Regions from separate parts of the Dietzia sp. B32 genome, predicted to be linked through region 3. Evidence: riboswitches for the same ligand, from Rfam matches in the RefSeq annotation. Region 3 holds a riboswitch; each other region holds the start of a gene.
The links. A riboswitch is a leader RNA that binds a small molecule or an ion and turns the genes downstream of it on or off. The one in region 3 is predicted to bind cobalamin.
Positions count from the first base shown of each region.

Region 1 (4,988 bases), 1.6 Mb from region 3:
ATGACCTGCTCGACCACCTCGCGGTCGTGGGCGGACTCGGTGCCGAAGCGCGCGATGTGGGGGGTGCGACCGAGCCCGATGAGTTCGCGTGCCGTGACCCCCTCGGGGACGACCGGGCGCTGCGGCATCATCGCGACCGTCCGCGCCACCCGGCGGCGTCCGGCCCGGCGCGGCGTCAGCCCGTCGACCTCGATGCGACCGGTGGCCGGGATGAGACCGGCGAGAGCGAACAGCAGGGTCGTCTTGCCGGACCCGTTGGGGCCCACGAGGGACACCCAGGAGCCGGCGGGCACGGTGAGGTCGATGCCGTGGAGGATGGCGGTGCGGTCGCGGGTGACCCGCAGGTCACGGCAGGTCAGGGCGGCGGGCGCGGACCCGGCGCACCCTGCGGACCCCGCGGACCCTGCGGACGGTGTGGCGCTCATATGTGCCCCCGGCTGCGACGCAGGACCAGGAGGAAGAACGGGGCGCCGATCGCCGCCGTCACCACGCCGATGGGCAGCTCGGCCGGGCTCATCGCGGTCCGGGCGACGACGTCGGCGAGGATGAGGAACGTGGCCCCGACCAGCAACGATACCGGCAGGAGCAGCCGGTGACCCGGCCCGATGAGCATGCGCACCGCGTGGGGGATGACGATGCCCACGAACCCGATGAGACCGGACACCGACACCACCGCCGCGGTGCCGAGCGTGGCCACGCTGATGAGGACCAACCGCACGCGCGCCGGGGCGATCCCCAGCGTCGCGGCCTCGGTGTCGCCGACCGCCATGACGTCGAGGGTGCGCCGGAACAGGGCGATCACCGCCACCGAGACGATCACGTACGGCAGCACCGTCTGCACGTCGGACCAACCGCTGGTCGTGAGGCGGCCGAGCATCCACGAGTACACCTGGCGCAGGGTCTCGTCGTGGCGCTGCATGAAGAACGTCTGGACGGCGCTGGCGAACGCGGCCACCGCGACGCCGGCGAGGATGATGACGACCTCGCTGCGTCCGCCGCCGACGCTGCGGCCCAGCGTGTAGGTGGCCAGTACGGCGATCATGCCGCCGGCGAACGCGGCGGGCGGCACCATCGCCGATCCCATCGCACCGCCCACGACGATCGCCAGGGTCGCGCCCAGGCCCGCCCCGCTGGACACACCCAGCAGGTACGGGTCGGCGAGCGGGTTGCGGAAGACGCCCTGGTAGGTGGCCCCGGCGATCGCCAGCATCGCGCCGACGACCGCCCCCAGCACCACCCGCGGGATACGGATCTCCCACAGGATGACCTGCTGCCGCTCGGTGAACCCGGAGTCGACCTCGACCAGCGGCAATCGGCCGACGAGCTCGAGCACCACGCCGCCCGGGGTGAGCCCCGCCGGGCCGATGAGGGTGCCCAGCAGGACCGCGGCCCCCAGCAGCAGCGTCGCCCCGCCGAGCACCAGGGCGTGGCGAGGCGACGGGCGGGTCATGAGGTGGGCTGGCTCTCGGCCGCCCCCGCGGTGTCCGGCGTGGCCGGTGCGGCGTCGGGCACCGCCGAGACGATCGCCGCGACCTCGCGCATGAAGTCCACGATGCGCGGGCCCCACCGGCTGGACAGGTCCTCGTCGACCACGTGGACGCGTCCCTCGCGTACGGCCGTCAACCCGTCCCACCCCGGCCGCTCGGCGACGACCTCCGGGGTGATGCCGCAGCACTGGCCGTCGGCGAGGAACACCAGGTCGGGGTCGGCCTCGAGGATGAGCTCCTCCGACAGCTGGGGGTACGGGTCGTCACCGGTGGCGACCGAGGTCAGGCCCAGCAGGGAGTACACCTCGCCGACGTAGGTGGCGTCGGTGACCGTGTAGTAGGTGTCGTCGAGCTCGTGGAAGTACGTCAGCGGGGTCTCGCGCTCCGGCACGGAGGCGACGATCTCGTCGATCTCGACCTGCATCCGTGACACCAGCTCCGCGGCCTCGCCGATGTGCCCGGTGGCGGCGCCGACCTGTTCGAGCTGCGCGTAGGTGTCGTCGAGGGTCTGCGCGGCCGGCAGCTGGAGCACCTCGACGCCGGAGCGTTCCAGCCCGGCCACGATGTCGCCGTTGTCGTCGGTGAGCACCACCAGGTCCGGTGCGTACCCCAGGATCGCCTCGAGGTTGGGCGTGTAACCGGACAGGTCGGTGACCGGGGCGCCGGCGGGGAAATCGGAGCGCTCGTCGACCGCCACGACCCGGTCCCCGGCGCCGACGGCGTAGAGCATCTCGGTGGTGACCGGGGCCAGCGACACGATCGCCTGCGGATCGTCGGCCGCGGCGGTGGTCTGATCGGCCGACGCCGGCTCGTCGCCGCCGGTCCCGCTGCACGCCGAGACGAGCAGGGTGACGGCGGCCAGGGGGGCCGCGAGCAGGAGTGAGCGGGGTCGGCGGGGCCGCCGGTATGGGTGGTGCATGACATCCTCCGGGAGACGGAGGACGAAAGCAGCTCGGCTGCGACGAGGACGTCGCGGCACGCAACCGTCCTTCGTCCGAGGTCAGTTCGTACGGCGCCGCGGTATCGGCCGACCTGGCTTGCCCGTCCGGGGGGACGGGATCACAGTTGCGGGACAGCGTCGGATTCACACCGACTTCCGCCGTGTACCACGGTGTCCGGTGCAGGACCGGACCTGTCGAGGGTAGCTCACCCGCCCAGCACGACCCCCTCGCGCCGCGGGTCGGCGCCGCCGACGAGGGTGCCGTCGGACTGCCGCAGGATCGCGGAGAGCCCGGACGATTGGTCGTCCGTGGAGACCTCGTGGCCGAGCTCGGTGAGCCGCCCGGTCACCGCCGCCGGGTCGCGTGCCACCGCCGGGTGCTCCCCGCCCACCGCCGTCTCGGGGGAGTTGCTCGCCCCGAACGACGGGGCGCCCACCGCCTGCTGTGGGTCCAGGCCCCAGTCGAGCATCCCGACGAGCGTCTTGACCACGAACTGGATGATCCGCGATCCGCCGGGCGAGCCCACCACCGCGCGCAGGTCGCCGCGGGCGAGAGGAGATCCGTCGAAGACCATCGTGGGAGCCATGGACGAGCGGGGCCGCTTGCCCGGCTGCACACGGTTGGCCTGCAGCTCCCCGGCCTCGTTGCGGGGCTCGGCCGCGAAGTCGGTGAGCTGGTTGTTGAGCAGGAATCCCTCCACCATCTGGAAGGAACCGAACGCCGACTCCACGGTGGTGGTCAGCGCGGCCGCGTTGCCCTCGGCGTCGATGATGCTGATGTGGCTGGTGCCGTGCTCGGGTCCGGTGAACACGCCGCGGGCGTCGAAGGCGAACTCGCCGGGCTCGGCCTCGCCCATGGAGCGGTCGGGGTCGATGAGCTCGGCCCGCCCGGCCAGGTACCCGGGACGCAGCAGGGTCAGCGGCGAGCCGAGGGGCGGCGGGACGAAGCGTGGGTCGGCGATGTAGACGTCGCGGTCGGCGTAGGCGAGCCTTTCCGCCTCGGTCACCAGGTGCACCGCCTCCGGCGAGGGCAGGCCTCCGTCGTCGTCGACTCCGGTCGGTGGGTACGCGGCGAGGTTCTTGTCCGCCAGCATCGTCATGGTCGCTGCGACCGCGGTGCCGCCGGAGGACGGCGGCCCCATGCCGCACACGGCGTGGTCCCGGTAGGGGCTGCACACGGGGTCGCGGGTGGTCGCCTGGTAGCCGGCGAGGTCGTCGAGCGTCATCGCGCCCGGCGTGATGCCCTCGCGTTGCGTGGTGACCTGCTCGATGATCGCCTCGGCGATCGCGCCCGTGTAGAACGCGTCGGCGCCCTCGCTGGCCACTGCTGCGAGGGTTTTGGCGTAGGCCGGGTTCGTCAGGCGAGTCCCGGCGGGTTTCCCGGTGCCGCCCTCGAGGAAGTAGGCGGCGGCGTCGGGGTCGCGGGCCAGGTCCTCGGCGGCGTCGGCGATGGACGCGGCCAGACGCGGGCTGATGTCGAACCCGTCGTCGGCCAGCACCACGGCCGGGTCGAACAACTCCCGCCACTCGCGGGTGCCGTGGTCGTCGTGCGCGGACTCGAGCAGCCGCAGGATGCCGGGTACGCCGATCGACCGTCCGCTGCGGCGGGCGTCGGGTTGCGGCTCGCCTGTGTCCTCGGGGGAGATGTGGCGCAGGTAGTCGACGGTGGCGGCCGCGGGCGCCGTCTCGCGGCCGTCGTAGGTCTCGAGCTGCCGGGTGCCCTGGTCGTAGTAGAGCAGGAACCCGCCGCCGCCGAGGCCGGAGGACTGCGGTTCGACCAGCCCCAGCACGGCCTGGGCGGTGACGAGCGCGTCCGCGGCCGTGCCCCCGTCGGCGAGTACCTCGCACGCGGCCAGGGTGGACAGGGGGTGCGCGGTGGACACCGAGTACGACGCGGTGGCCACGGGGGTCATCCCGGTGCGGTACCCGGTCGCGATCTCGGGGTTGTCCGCGATGGGACCGGCGGGACCGGCGTCCTCGCCGGGGCGTGCCACCGGCGTACCGCCGCCGGTCTGGGCGCACGGCGCGGCGTCCTGGACGGGCAGCGGGGGACCGCCGAGGGAGCCGGGTCGTGCGGCGGGATCCGGGGACGCGGGGTCGGGCGCGGGGGCCGACGACGACGAGGTGGGCGCCGCGTCCTGATCCGCGCCTCCCGAGTCGGTCGAGCAGGCCGTGGCCACCAGGACGGGCGCGAGCCCCAGGGCGAGGACCGCACGCGCGATCCGACCGGACTTCCGTGAGCTCATGAGCGGGCCGCCTTCCCGATCCGGATACGTCCCCACAGACTGCTCCGGCGGCGTGGTTCGTGGGCCGCTTCCGGCCCGGCCGAGTCCTAGTCGTGACCCGCGGGGAAGATGGGCGGAGACCGACCGACCGACCGGCCGGTCGGTCGATCGACCGACGCAGTGGAGGGACCCGAGAGATGACGACGACGACGAGCGGTTCAGGCGAGGGGCCTTCGGCCGGGGATCTGCGCGAGCAGGGTTTCGCGACCAGGCGTGAGGTGATGAGCGACGCCTTCGTGGACCGGGCCATGGACCGGGCCGCCGGGACGGCGTCGG
Region 1 is NZ_CP093845.1:2,031,313-2,036,300, reverse strand. Features, by position in the region: gene L8M95_RS09730 (ABC transporter ATP-binding protein) at 1-425, opposite strand, end outside; gene L8M95_RS09725 (iron ABC transporter permease) at 422-1,450, opposite strand; gene L8M95_RS09720 (ABC transporter substrate-binding protein) at 1,447-2,406, opposite strand; cobalamin riboswitch at 2,495-2,638, opposite strand; gene ggt (gamma-glutamyltransferase) at 2,634-4,673, opposite strand; gene L8M95_RS09710 (carboxymuconolactone decarboxylase family protein) at 4,850-4,988, shown strand, end outside.
Region 1: another riboswitch for cobalamin. It lies ahead of L8M95_RS09720 (ABC transporter substrate-binding protein); the one in region 3 lies ahead of L8M95_RS17280 (ABC transporter substrate-binding protein).

Region 2 (4,988 bases), 680 kb from region 3:
GGTCGTCCTCGGTGCCGTCCTTGCGCGACCACGACCACCCCGAGCCCATCTTGTGCCACTCGACGGGCCCGCCCTCGCCGGTCTCGTCGTGCAGGCGGGCGAGGCGTTCCATGACGGTCTGCTCGCCGATGCGCCACTTGGCGGACTTGACGAACTGGAACACCCCGATGTCCCAGCCCTGGTTCCAGGCGCGCATCGCCAGGCCGAACGCGGCGGTGGACTTTCCCTTGCCGGGCCCGGTGTGGACCATGACCAGCGGCCGGTTGCGGCGTTGGCGGGTGCTGAGCCCGTCGTCGGGCACGATCTCCGGCTGTCCCTTGGGCATCAGGCCACCTCACCTTCGGTGCGCGGATGGCCGGGTCGCATGCGGTCGTCCGGGGCCGGGCCGCGGTCGGCGGAACCTGGGTGCGCGGTGCGGGCGCGGACGGTATCGGTGAGTCCCTCGGCGGTGACCTCGCCCAACGGCACGTGGTCGGCGCCCAGGTGCCCGGCGAGCTCGGAGGCCAGGCCCATCCGGAAGCGGCCGGTCTCGCAGTCCACCACCACCGAGGCCACGCCGAGGGAGGCCAGCCCGGTCGCCGCGGTGCGGGACCTGGCGAGGGCGTCCGGGCCGTGGGTGGCGCGGCCGTCGGTGACGACGACGAGGAGGGCCCGCCGCCGCGGATCGCGGACGCCTTCGATGCGCAGGACCTCGGCGGCGGTGAGCAGTCCCTCGGCCAGTGGGGTCCGGCCGCCCGCTGGGAGTTCCGCGAGGCGGGTGGCCGCGATGTCGACCGACGAGGTGGGCGGCAGGGTCACGTGGGCCGCGGACCCGCGGAAGGTCACCAGTCCCACCTTGTCGCGGCGGCGGTAGGCGTCCAGCAGTAGGGAGAGGATCGCGGTCTTGACCTGCTCCATCCGGGTGCGGGCGGCCATGGAGCCGGAGGCGTCCACGCAGAACAGCACGAGGTTGGACTCGCGGCCCTCGCGCACCGCCGAGCGCAGGTCCTCGGCGGCCAGCCGGAGTCGACCGCCGTTGCGGCCGGCCTCGCGACCCCGGGCGGACTGCTGCGGCGCGGCGGAGCGGATCGTGGCGGGCAGGTGCAGGTCGGCCCCGGTGAACGCGCCCGCGCCGATGCGGCGGCCAGTGCTGGTAATGGCCCTCGACCGGCGGCCGGCCGCGCCCTGGCCGGTACCGGCGACGGCGAGCAGGCGGGTGCGGTACGGCGCCGCGGCCGCGGTGACTGTGCCCGGCTCGGGCGGGATGGGCCCGGGTGCGTCGGACCGCGAGCCGTCGCCGGGGGTGTCCTCCGCGGCGTGTCCGCCGGGCAGCTCGTCGGCTCGGCTGTCGGCGTCGTCGTCCGAGTGGCCGTCCGCCTGGTCGGTGCCCGCGGTGCCGGAGGCGTCGGCAGCGTCGGGGCTGTCCTCGGTCTGCTCGGTCTGCTCGGGTGCGTGCTCGTGCCCGGCGTCCTCGGCCGAGGCCCGCGCCGGGGTCGACTCGGCATCCGTCGTGTCTGCCGACGCGGACTCGTCTGCGGACTCCGACTGTTCGGCGTCGTCGGCTGGCGCGGTCTCGTCCCGGGGGTCGGGATCGGGCTCGTCGTCGTCGCCCAGGAGCCGTTCCAACAGGTCCTCGTCGAGCCCCGGCGCATCGAACGGGGCACGACGGCGGCGGTGGGGCAGTGCCATGCGCGCGGCGACGCGGATGTCCTCGCGGGTGATCCGGGTCCGGCCCTGCCATGCGGCGTGGGCGGCGGCGGTGCGGGCGGTAACGATGTCGGCGCGCATGCCGTCCACGTCGAAGCCCGCACACACCCGGGCGATGGTGGACAGCGCCCAGGGGGTCAGTCTCACCCGGTCGAGTACGCGCCGCGCGGCGGCGATCCGCTCGCGCACTGCGGCCTCGTCGGCGGCGTGGGCGGCGACGAATCCCGCCGGGTCGGCCTCGAACGCGATCCGGCGGCGCACCACCTCGGCGCGCAGCTCCGGGTCCCGGGGCGCGGCCACCTCCACGGTGAGGCCGAAGCGGTCCAGGAGCTGGGGCCGGAGCTCACCCTCCTCGGGGTTCATGGTGCCGATCAGCACGAAGCGCGCGGCGTGCTCCACCGAGATGCCGTCGCGCTCCACGGTCACCCGGCCCATCGCGGCGGCGTCGAGCAGCAGGTCCACCACGTGGTCGTGGAGCAGGTTGACCTCGTCCACGTAGAGCAGTCCGCGGTGTGCGCGGGCGAGTAGGCCCGGTTGGAACACGGTCACCCCGTCGGCAAGCGCACTCTCCAGGTGTAGTGATCCGGTGATGCGGTCCTCGGACACCCCGATTGGTAGCTCGACCAGGCGGACGGGCCGCCGCTCGGTGGGCGCGTCGTGGGGGATACGCCCGTCCGGGGTCTCGGAGCCGCGGTCGTCAGGTGCGGAGGAGAAGCGGTCGCCGGTGACGACCTCGACCTCCGGCAGGATCCCGGTGAGGGCGCGGACCATCGTGGACTTGGCCGTGCCCTTCTCGCCGCGGATCAGCACGCCGCCGACCGCCGGGGACACCGCGGTCAGGGTCAGGGCCAGCGCCATGTCGTCGGAACCGACGACAGCGCTGAAGGGGTAGTGCAGTGGCATGGGGGCTCCCGCTCTCGTCTGCCAGGCTGGTCAGCGCGAGGCCGGTCTCCGGACTTCCCGGCTCATCTCGGATGTGCGCGCGGGGCGCGATCGCCTGAGAGGCCGGGTTACCGTAGCGGGCCCTGTGCCGGATTCTCACCGGCTTCCCTGATTCTCCCCTCCGCCCGCTCTCGCGGTCGTGGGGCACCTCGTGCTGTGGGGTCTGTTCGGTTGTGTGGTGCCGAGGCTAGCCCAACGGCCTGTCCCGGGGCGCCTCAGGTGTCGCGGTAGGGTTCCGCGTCATGAATGCACGGGTGGTGGTCGTCGGCATCGGCGGCGACGGGTGGGCGGGGCTCGACGAGGCCCGCCGTCGCGCCATCATGGGCGCCGATGTGGTGCTCGGCGGCGAGCGTCATCTGGCGATGATTCCGGGCGAGGTGACGGCCGAACGCGTGCCGTGGCCGCGGCCGCTGCGGGACGGGTTGCCGGAGCTGCTCCAGCGGTGGGTCGGGCGGTCGATCGTGGCCCTGGCCTCGGGCGATCCGCTGGTCGCCGGGATCGGCACCACCCTGATCGAGCTGCTCGGCGCGGACGCGGTGGAGGTGCTCCCGGCGGTGTCCTCGGTCGCGCTGGCCCGCGCCAGGATGCGGTGGCCGGCCGAGTCCGTGGCGGTGCTGCGCGACCACCGCGCGCTGCCCCGTGAGCTGGCGCCGGGGCGGCGGGTGCTGGTGCTCTCGGCGGATCGGAACACGCCGGGAGAGGTCGCCGCGACGCTCCGGGGCGCCGGATACGGGGGGAGCGAGATGACCGTGCTCGCCGATCTGGGGAGTCCGACCGAGGCCCGGTTTTCCCGCGCGGCGCGCGACTGGGCTGTCGATCACGAGGCCCCCGCCCTGCACGTCCTGGCGGTTGAGTGCGTGGCCGACGCGTCCGCCCACCCGCTCGGACTGGTGCCGGGCCTGCCCGACGACGCCTTCGAGAACGACGGCCAGCTCACCCGCCGCGACCTGCGGGCTTCCGCCCTGTCGCGGCTCGCACCGATGGCCGGTGATTTGCTGTGGGACGTGGGCGCCGGCGCCGGGTCGGTGGGCATCGAGTGGATGCGCGCCCACCCGTCATGTCGGGCGATCGCGGTGGAGGCCGATCCCGAGCGGGCGGCGCGTGTCGCGCGCAACGCCGTGCGGCTGGGGGTGCCGTCGTTGGAGGTCGTCCACGGACGGGCGCCCCAGGCTCTGGACGGTCTGCCGCGGCCGGACGCGGTGTTCATCGGTGGAGGCGGCACTGCTCCTGGCCTGCTGAGACAGTGCTGGGACGCACTTCGTCCCGGCGGACGGCTGGTCGCGCATGCGGTGACTCTGGAGACCGAGCGCGTGGTGGTCGACGCCCGCGCCGAGTTCGGCGGGGAGCTGACCAGGATCCAGGTCGAGCACGCGGACTCGATCGGCCGGTTCGCCGGCTGGGCCCCCGCCCGTGCGGTGGTGCAGTGGGCGGCCGTGAAGCCATTCGTCGCTGCGGCTGATACTTCGGAAACAGGGGAGAGCTCGTGACCGTTCACTTCGTAGGAGCCGGCCCCGGCGCCGCTGATCTGCTGACGCTGCGCGCGGCTGCGTCCCTGCGCGAGGCCGACGTCTGCCTGTACGCGGGGACGTACCTCGACGACGGTGTGCTCGACCACTGCCGACCCGAGGCCCGGCTGGTGGACACCCAGCATCTGGACCTCGACGGGATCATCGGCGAGATCGTCGCCGCTCACGCCGATGGGCTCGAGGTGGTTCGGCTGTGTTCGGGTGACCCGTCGCTGTACTCGGCTCTCGCCGAGCAAACTCGCCGGCTCGACTCGGCTGGCGTGCCGTGGGACGTCGTTCCTGGTGTTCCGGCCTATGCGGCGGCCGCCGCCGAGCTGGGGGTGGAGCTCACGGTTCCCGAGGTGGTGCAGTCGGTGGTGCTCACCCGCGTTCAGGCTCGGTCGACGGCGATGCCGTCGACGGAGTCACTGGAGAACTTCGCCGCCACCGGCGCCACGCTGGTGCTGCACCTGGCGATCACCCGGATCCGTGAGCTGGCCGAGCGTCTGGTGCCCACGCACGGTGCCGACTGCCCGGTGGCGGTGGTGGCCAACGCGAGCCGCTCGCACCGCGTGGAGCTGCGCGGCACTCTCGCTGACATCGCGGCAGAGGTGGAGGCGGCTGGCCTGCGCCAGGCAGCGGTGATCCTCGTGGGACCGGCGCTGGTGCGGCCGGGCGAAGCGGAATCGTGGTTGTACGCGTCGAGCCCGGAGCGAGAGTCGAAGCGGCGGGGCTGAACGGATAGGCCGAAGGCAGCGGGCAACAGACAGTGTCCTCCGGCCGCCAGGAAGCCCGAACCGACGCAACGGTATCGGCGAAGGGCCGCGTGGCTCGCCAGGAACGCCAGCTGCGAGA
Region 2 is NZ_CP093845.1:2,990,761-2,995,748, reverse strand. Features, by position in the region: gene cobO (cob(I)yrinic acid a,c-diamide adenosyltransferase) at 1-325, opposite strand, end outside; gene L8M95_RS14165 (VWA domain-containing protein) at 325-2,589, opposite strand; cobalamin riboswitch at 2,611-2,795, opposite strand; gene cbiE (precorrin-6y C5,15-methyltransferase (decarboxylating) subunit CbiE) at 2,871-4,115, shown strand; gene L8M95_RS14155 (cobalt-precorrin-4/precorrin-4 C(11)-methyltransferase) at 4,112-4,870, shown strand.
Region 2: another riboswitch for cobalamin. It lies ahead of L8M95_RS14165 (VWA domain-containing protein); the one in region 3 lies ahead of L8M95_RS17280 (ABC transporter substrate-binding protein).

Region 3 (4,988 bases):
GGCGATCGGCTTCGTGGGCCTAGTGCTGCCACACGCCGCCCGTGCCCTGGTCGGCGGCCGGCACCGGGTCCTCGTCCCGACCGCGGCGCTGATGGGGGCCGTGTTCGTGGTGTGGATCGACGCGGTCTCCCGCACCGTGATCGCGCCCCAGGAGTTGCCGATCGGGGTGGCGACCGCGCTCATCGGCGTCCCGGCCTTCGTCGGGCTCCTCCTGCGACGGGGACGGGGCCGATGACCCCGGCCACAGGCGCCCCGTCGACGCTCGAGGCGCGCAGCGTCTCGTGGTCCGTGCGCGGCCGGACCATCCTCGACGACGTCAGCGTGGCCCCGGCCCACGGCACGATGGTCGGGGTGCTGGGGCCGAACGGATCCGGCAAGTCGACGCTCCTGCGCATCCTGACGGGCCTACTCCGCCCCGACACCGGATCGGTGCACCTCGACGGCACGGACATCCGATCACTCCCCCGCAAACGCCTGTCCCGGCGCCTGGCGCTGGTGGCGCAGGAGGCGACCACCGACCAGAACCCCACGGTCCGGGAGGTCATCGAACTCGGCCGCATCCCGCATCGCCCGGCCTGGTCGGGCCCCGCTCCCGGGGACGACGGGGTGGTGCGGCGCGCGGCGGCCACGACCGGCCTCGGCGACCGCCTGGACCAGCGGTACGCGACGCTGTCCGGCGGCGAGCGGCAGCGGGTGCAGATCGCGCGGGCCCTGGCCCAGGAGCCCGGGGTGCTGGTCCTCGACGAACCGACCAACCACCTCGACATCCGCCACCAGCTCGACCTGCTGGCCCTCGTCCGCGCCACGGACACCACGGTGATCGCGGCCCTGCACGATCTCACCCTGGCGGCCACGTTCTGCGACCATCTCATCGTGTTATCCGGTGGGCGACTGGTGATCGGCGGCGCGCCCCACGAGGTGCTCACCGCCGATCTGATCCGGGAGGTGTACGGAGTGGAGGCCGAGGTGACCCACGACGGGCGGGGGGCGCATGTCCGCTATCTCGCGCGCTGACGGGACCGCACTCGCGACCCGCGCGGCAGGCATCGCGGCCGGGTTCGCTCTCGACCGCCTCGTCGGCGACCCGGGGCGGTTCCACCCCGTCGCGGGCTTCGGCCGGGTGGCGCTCGCCGTGGAGTCGCGACTCCTCCGGCCCGGCCGGACGCCCAATACGCAGCGGGCGGCGGGCCTGCTGTTCACCGGCCTCCTCGTGGGGGGCACCGCCGCTGCGGTGACGGGCGTCGGACGTCTCGCCGGACGGAACCGCGTCGCGGCAGTGGCGTGGGACGCCGCCGTGGTGTGGTCGTGCCTGGGCGGGTCGTCGCTGCTCGCGGTCGCGCGGCGGCAGGGTGACCTGCTCGCCCGGGGCGACCACGCGGGTTCCCGGGACCTGTTGCCGTGGTTGTGCGGTCGCGATCCGGCCGCGCTCGGCCCGGAGGATCTCGCGCGGGCGGTCGTCGAGTCGGTCGCGGAGAACACCTCCGATGCGGCGGTGGCGACGCTGTTCTGGGCCGCGGTGGCGGGTTCGCCCGGTGCCGCCGTCCACCGCGCGGCCAACACGCTGGACGCGATGGTGGGTCACCGTTCGGATCGGTACCGCCACTTCGGCACCGCCGCGGCGCGGTTCGACGACGTGCTGGGGTTCCTGCCGGCCCGGGTGGCCGGCGCGCTCGGGGTGGTCTGTGCCCCGACCGTGGGCGGGAGTCCCGCCGGGGCCCTGCGGGTGTGGCTCCGTGATGCGCGGGCGCACCCGAGCCCGAACGCCGGGGTCGTCGAGGCCGTGTGCGCGGGCGCACTCGGGGTCCGGCTTGGCGGGCCCACGCCCTACCCCTACGGCGTGGAGGACCGAGCGGTCCTCGGTGACGGCCGGTCGGTCCGGGACGACGACATCCGCCGCGCGATCCTCCTGCACGACCGCGTCCAGGTGGGCACCGCTGCCCTGGCCGTGCTGGGTGTGGTCGTGCGTCGCGCCGTCCTCGGGCGGCGCCGGGCCACGAAGCGCGCGTGGTCGGCTCCGCCGAGCCGGGGTACCTGCAAAGCACGCGGACGCGGTGTGCCTATCCTGAGGGCGTACTGCTGACATCCGGAACGAGCAGGGGAAGACCGGTGGGAATCCGGCGCTGACCCGCAACGGTGTGTGGCCACTTTCGTGACCGCGAGCCCGATTACCTGCCCGGATGTTCGCGACTCCGAGTACATCGCCGTGGTCTGCGATCCGGGGTCCTGTCAGGTGACGTGGTGTCGTCGTCGACTCCTACCCTCCTGCGGGTCTCACGTGTCGTCGACCGCACGACACGATCCGAGGACTGATCATGTTCCGTCGCCACACCAGAATCACGCTCGCCACCCTCCTCGTCGCGGGGGTCGCACTCACCGGCTGCTCCCGCGGCGAGGCGCAGGAGGCCGCGGGCTCAACCGAACCCTTCGCCGACCCGGTGACCATCACCAACTGCGACCGCGAGGCCACCTACGACGCCCCACCCCAGCGCATCGTCTCGATGAACGACCACGTCACCGAGACCCTCATCCAGATGGGGGCCGGCGACCGGATCGTGGGAATGGGATACGGCGAGCAGGACGACGTCCTGCCGGAGGTCGCCGATCAGTTCCACACCATCCCCTCGCTGGCCGAGGAGTACCCGACCTGGGAGCAGATCGTGGACCTCGAGCCCGACCTCGTGGTGGCCGGGATGCGCAGCGCCTTCGACGACAAGGAGGGCCGCAGCCGCGACGCCCTCGAGGCCGCGGGGATCAACACCTTCCTGTTCTCGGAGTACTGCGGAGAGGGCTTCGGTGACCTGTCGATGCTCGAGACCGACTTCTCCCAGCTCGGCCGGATCCTCGACGTCGAGCAGGGGGCCCGGGACCTGACGGACCGGATCACCGGCGAGATGAGGGAGGTCCGAGAGACGCTCGATGCGTCGGGTGTCACCGGCACCCCCACGTTCTTCTACGACGGTGGCGAATCAGAACCGACGACGATCGGCGGCGTGGGCATCGGACAACTGATCGGCGAGTACGCGGGCGCGGACAACATCTTCTCCGAGGGCGACCGCCCCTATCTCACGTCCACATGGGAGCTCCTGGGCGAGCGTCAGCCCGAGGCGATCGTGGTACTCGACTACGGCGCCACCAGCGCGGAGGACAAGATCGCCTACCTGCGCGCGCAGCCCATCATGTCCACGACGCCGGCGATCCGGGAGGATCGCATCGTGGTGGTCCCGCTGTCCGACTTCTTCGAGAGCTCGCGGATGACGACCTCCACCGAGACCATCGCCCGTGAGCTGCACCCGCACGCGTTCGGGCAGTGACATGACGACCGTCGCCGAGAACACCGGCGGGCGCGTTGACCGCGCCGGCACGGGCGTCGATCCCCGCCACGGCTCCGGGCGCATCACGGATGCCCCGCCCACCGGGCGGCGGCCGCTGTGGCTCATCTGCCTGCCGCTCGTGGCGGTGCTGGCGATGACGATCGCGGCCGGGGTCTCACTGGGTTCGGTCTCGATCCCGATCGGGGACGTGTGGGCGATCGTCGCGCACCGCCTCGCCCCGGGCGCGTTCGATCCGTGGTGGACCGACGCCCGCGAGGCGATCGTCCTGGAGTCGCGACTGCCCCGGGCGCTCATGGCGGCGGCCGTGGGCGCGTCGCTGGCCGTGGCGGGTGGCGTCGCCCAGGCGGTCACCCGCAACCCGCTCGCCGACCCGTACCTGCTCGGGGTCTCCTCGGGCGCGGGCTTCGGCGTCGTGGTGCTGACGGTCCTCGGCGTGGGCGCCGGGATGTGGGGCGTGTTCACCCTGCCGATCGCGGCGTTCCTCGGCGCGCTGCTCCCGCTGGCCGGCGTCGTCCTGGTGGCCCGCCGCGCCCACGACACCACGGCCATCGTGCTGGTCGGCGCGGCCATGACCATGGTCTTCGGCGCGCTCAACACGTTCACGCTGCTGGTCCTCGGCGACGACCATCAGCTGGGCACGGTCATGCGCTGGCTGGCCGGCGGGTTCGGTGACGCCGGGTGGACGATGCTGTGGGCGCCGGTGATGATCCTCGCCGTTGCCGGCACGGTGGTGATGCTGTGCAGCCGTCACCTCGACCTGCTTCTCACCGGTGACGACGGCGCCACCGCGATGGGCGTCAACGTCCCGCGCTTCCGGGTGCTCATGCTGCTGCTCGTCTCGTTGCTCACCGCGGGCGCGGTGGCGGTCTCCGGGACGATCGGCTTCATCGGCCTGCTCATCCCCCACCTCGCGGGGTTCTTCACGGGCCGCACCGCGGCGCGCCTGCTTCCCGCGGCGGCGCTGCTCGGCGCGGTCGCATTGGTGCTGGCCGACCTCGCCGCCCGCGCGGTGAGCGAGGGCACCGAGCTGCCGGTGGGCGTGGTGACGGGCGTCGTGGGCGGCCCGGTGTTCCTGCTGATGTTGTGGCACCGCTACGGGAAGGCGTCCCGATGAGCAGCCTCACCGCGCGCGATGTCTCCGCCCACCTCGGCGGTCGGCGGATCCTCCACGGCGTGGACCTCACGGTGGCACCCGGCCGGGTCACCGCACTCATCGGCCCGAACGGCAGCGGCAAGACGACGCTGTTGCGCACCTGCTACCGCGCTCTGCCGGTGTCGGCGGGGATGGTCTCGGTGGACGGAGAGGACGTCTCCGCGCTGCGTCGCCGCACGCTGGCCCGCGCGGTGGGGGCCAGTACGCAGGAACCGGTCTCGTTGGGCGGCATCACGGTCCGCGAGTCGGTGCGCCTGGGCCGGACGGTCACCCGGGGACTTCTCGAGCCCTTCGGCACCGACGACTCGACCGTTGTGGAGCAAGTGCTCGCCCGGGTCGGGTTGACCGGGCTGGCCGAGCGGGACGTTCTGGCCCTGTCGGGCGGCGAGCGGCAACGCGTGTCGATCGCGCGCACCCTCGCCCAGCGGCCCGAGGTGCTCCTGTTGGACGAGCCGACCAATCACCTCGACCTGCACCAGCAGTTGTCGGTTCTCCTCCTGCTC
Region 3 is NZ_CP093845.1:3,672,424-3,677,411, forward strand. Features, by position in the region: gene L8M95_RS17265 (iron ABC transporter permease) at 1-235, shown strand, start outside; gene L8M95_RS17270 (ABC transporter ATP-binding protein) at 232-1,014, shown strand; partial or broken gene L8M95_RS17275 (cobalamin biosynthesis protein) at 992-1,963, shown strand; cobalamin riboswitch at 2,033-2,192, shown strand; gene L8M95_RS17280 (ABC transporter substrate-binding protein) at 2,313-3,311, shown strand; gene L8M95_RS17285 (FecCD family ABC transporter permease) at 3,313-4,446, shown strand; gene L8M95_RS17290 (ABC transporter ATP-binding protein) at 4,443-4,988, shown strand, end outside.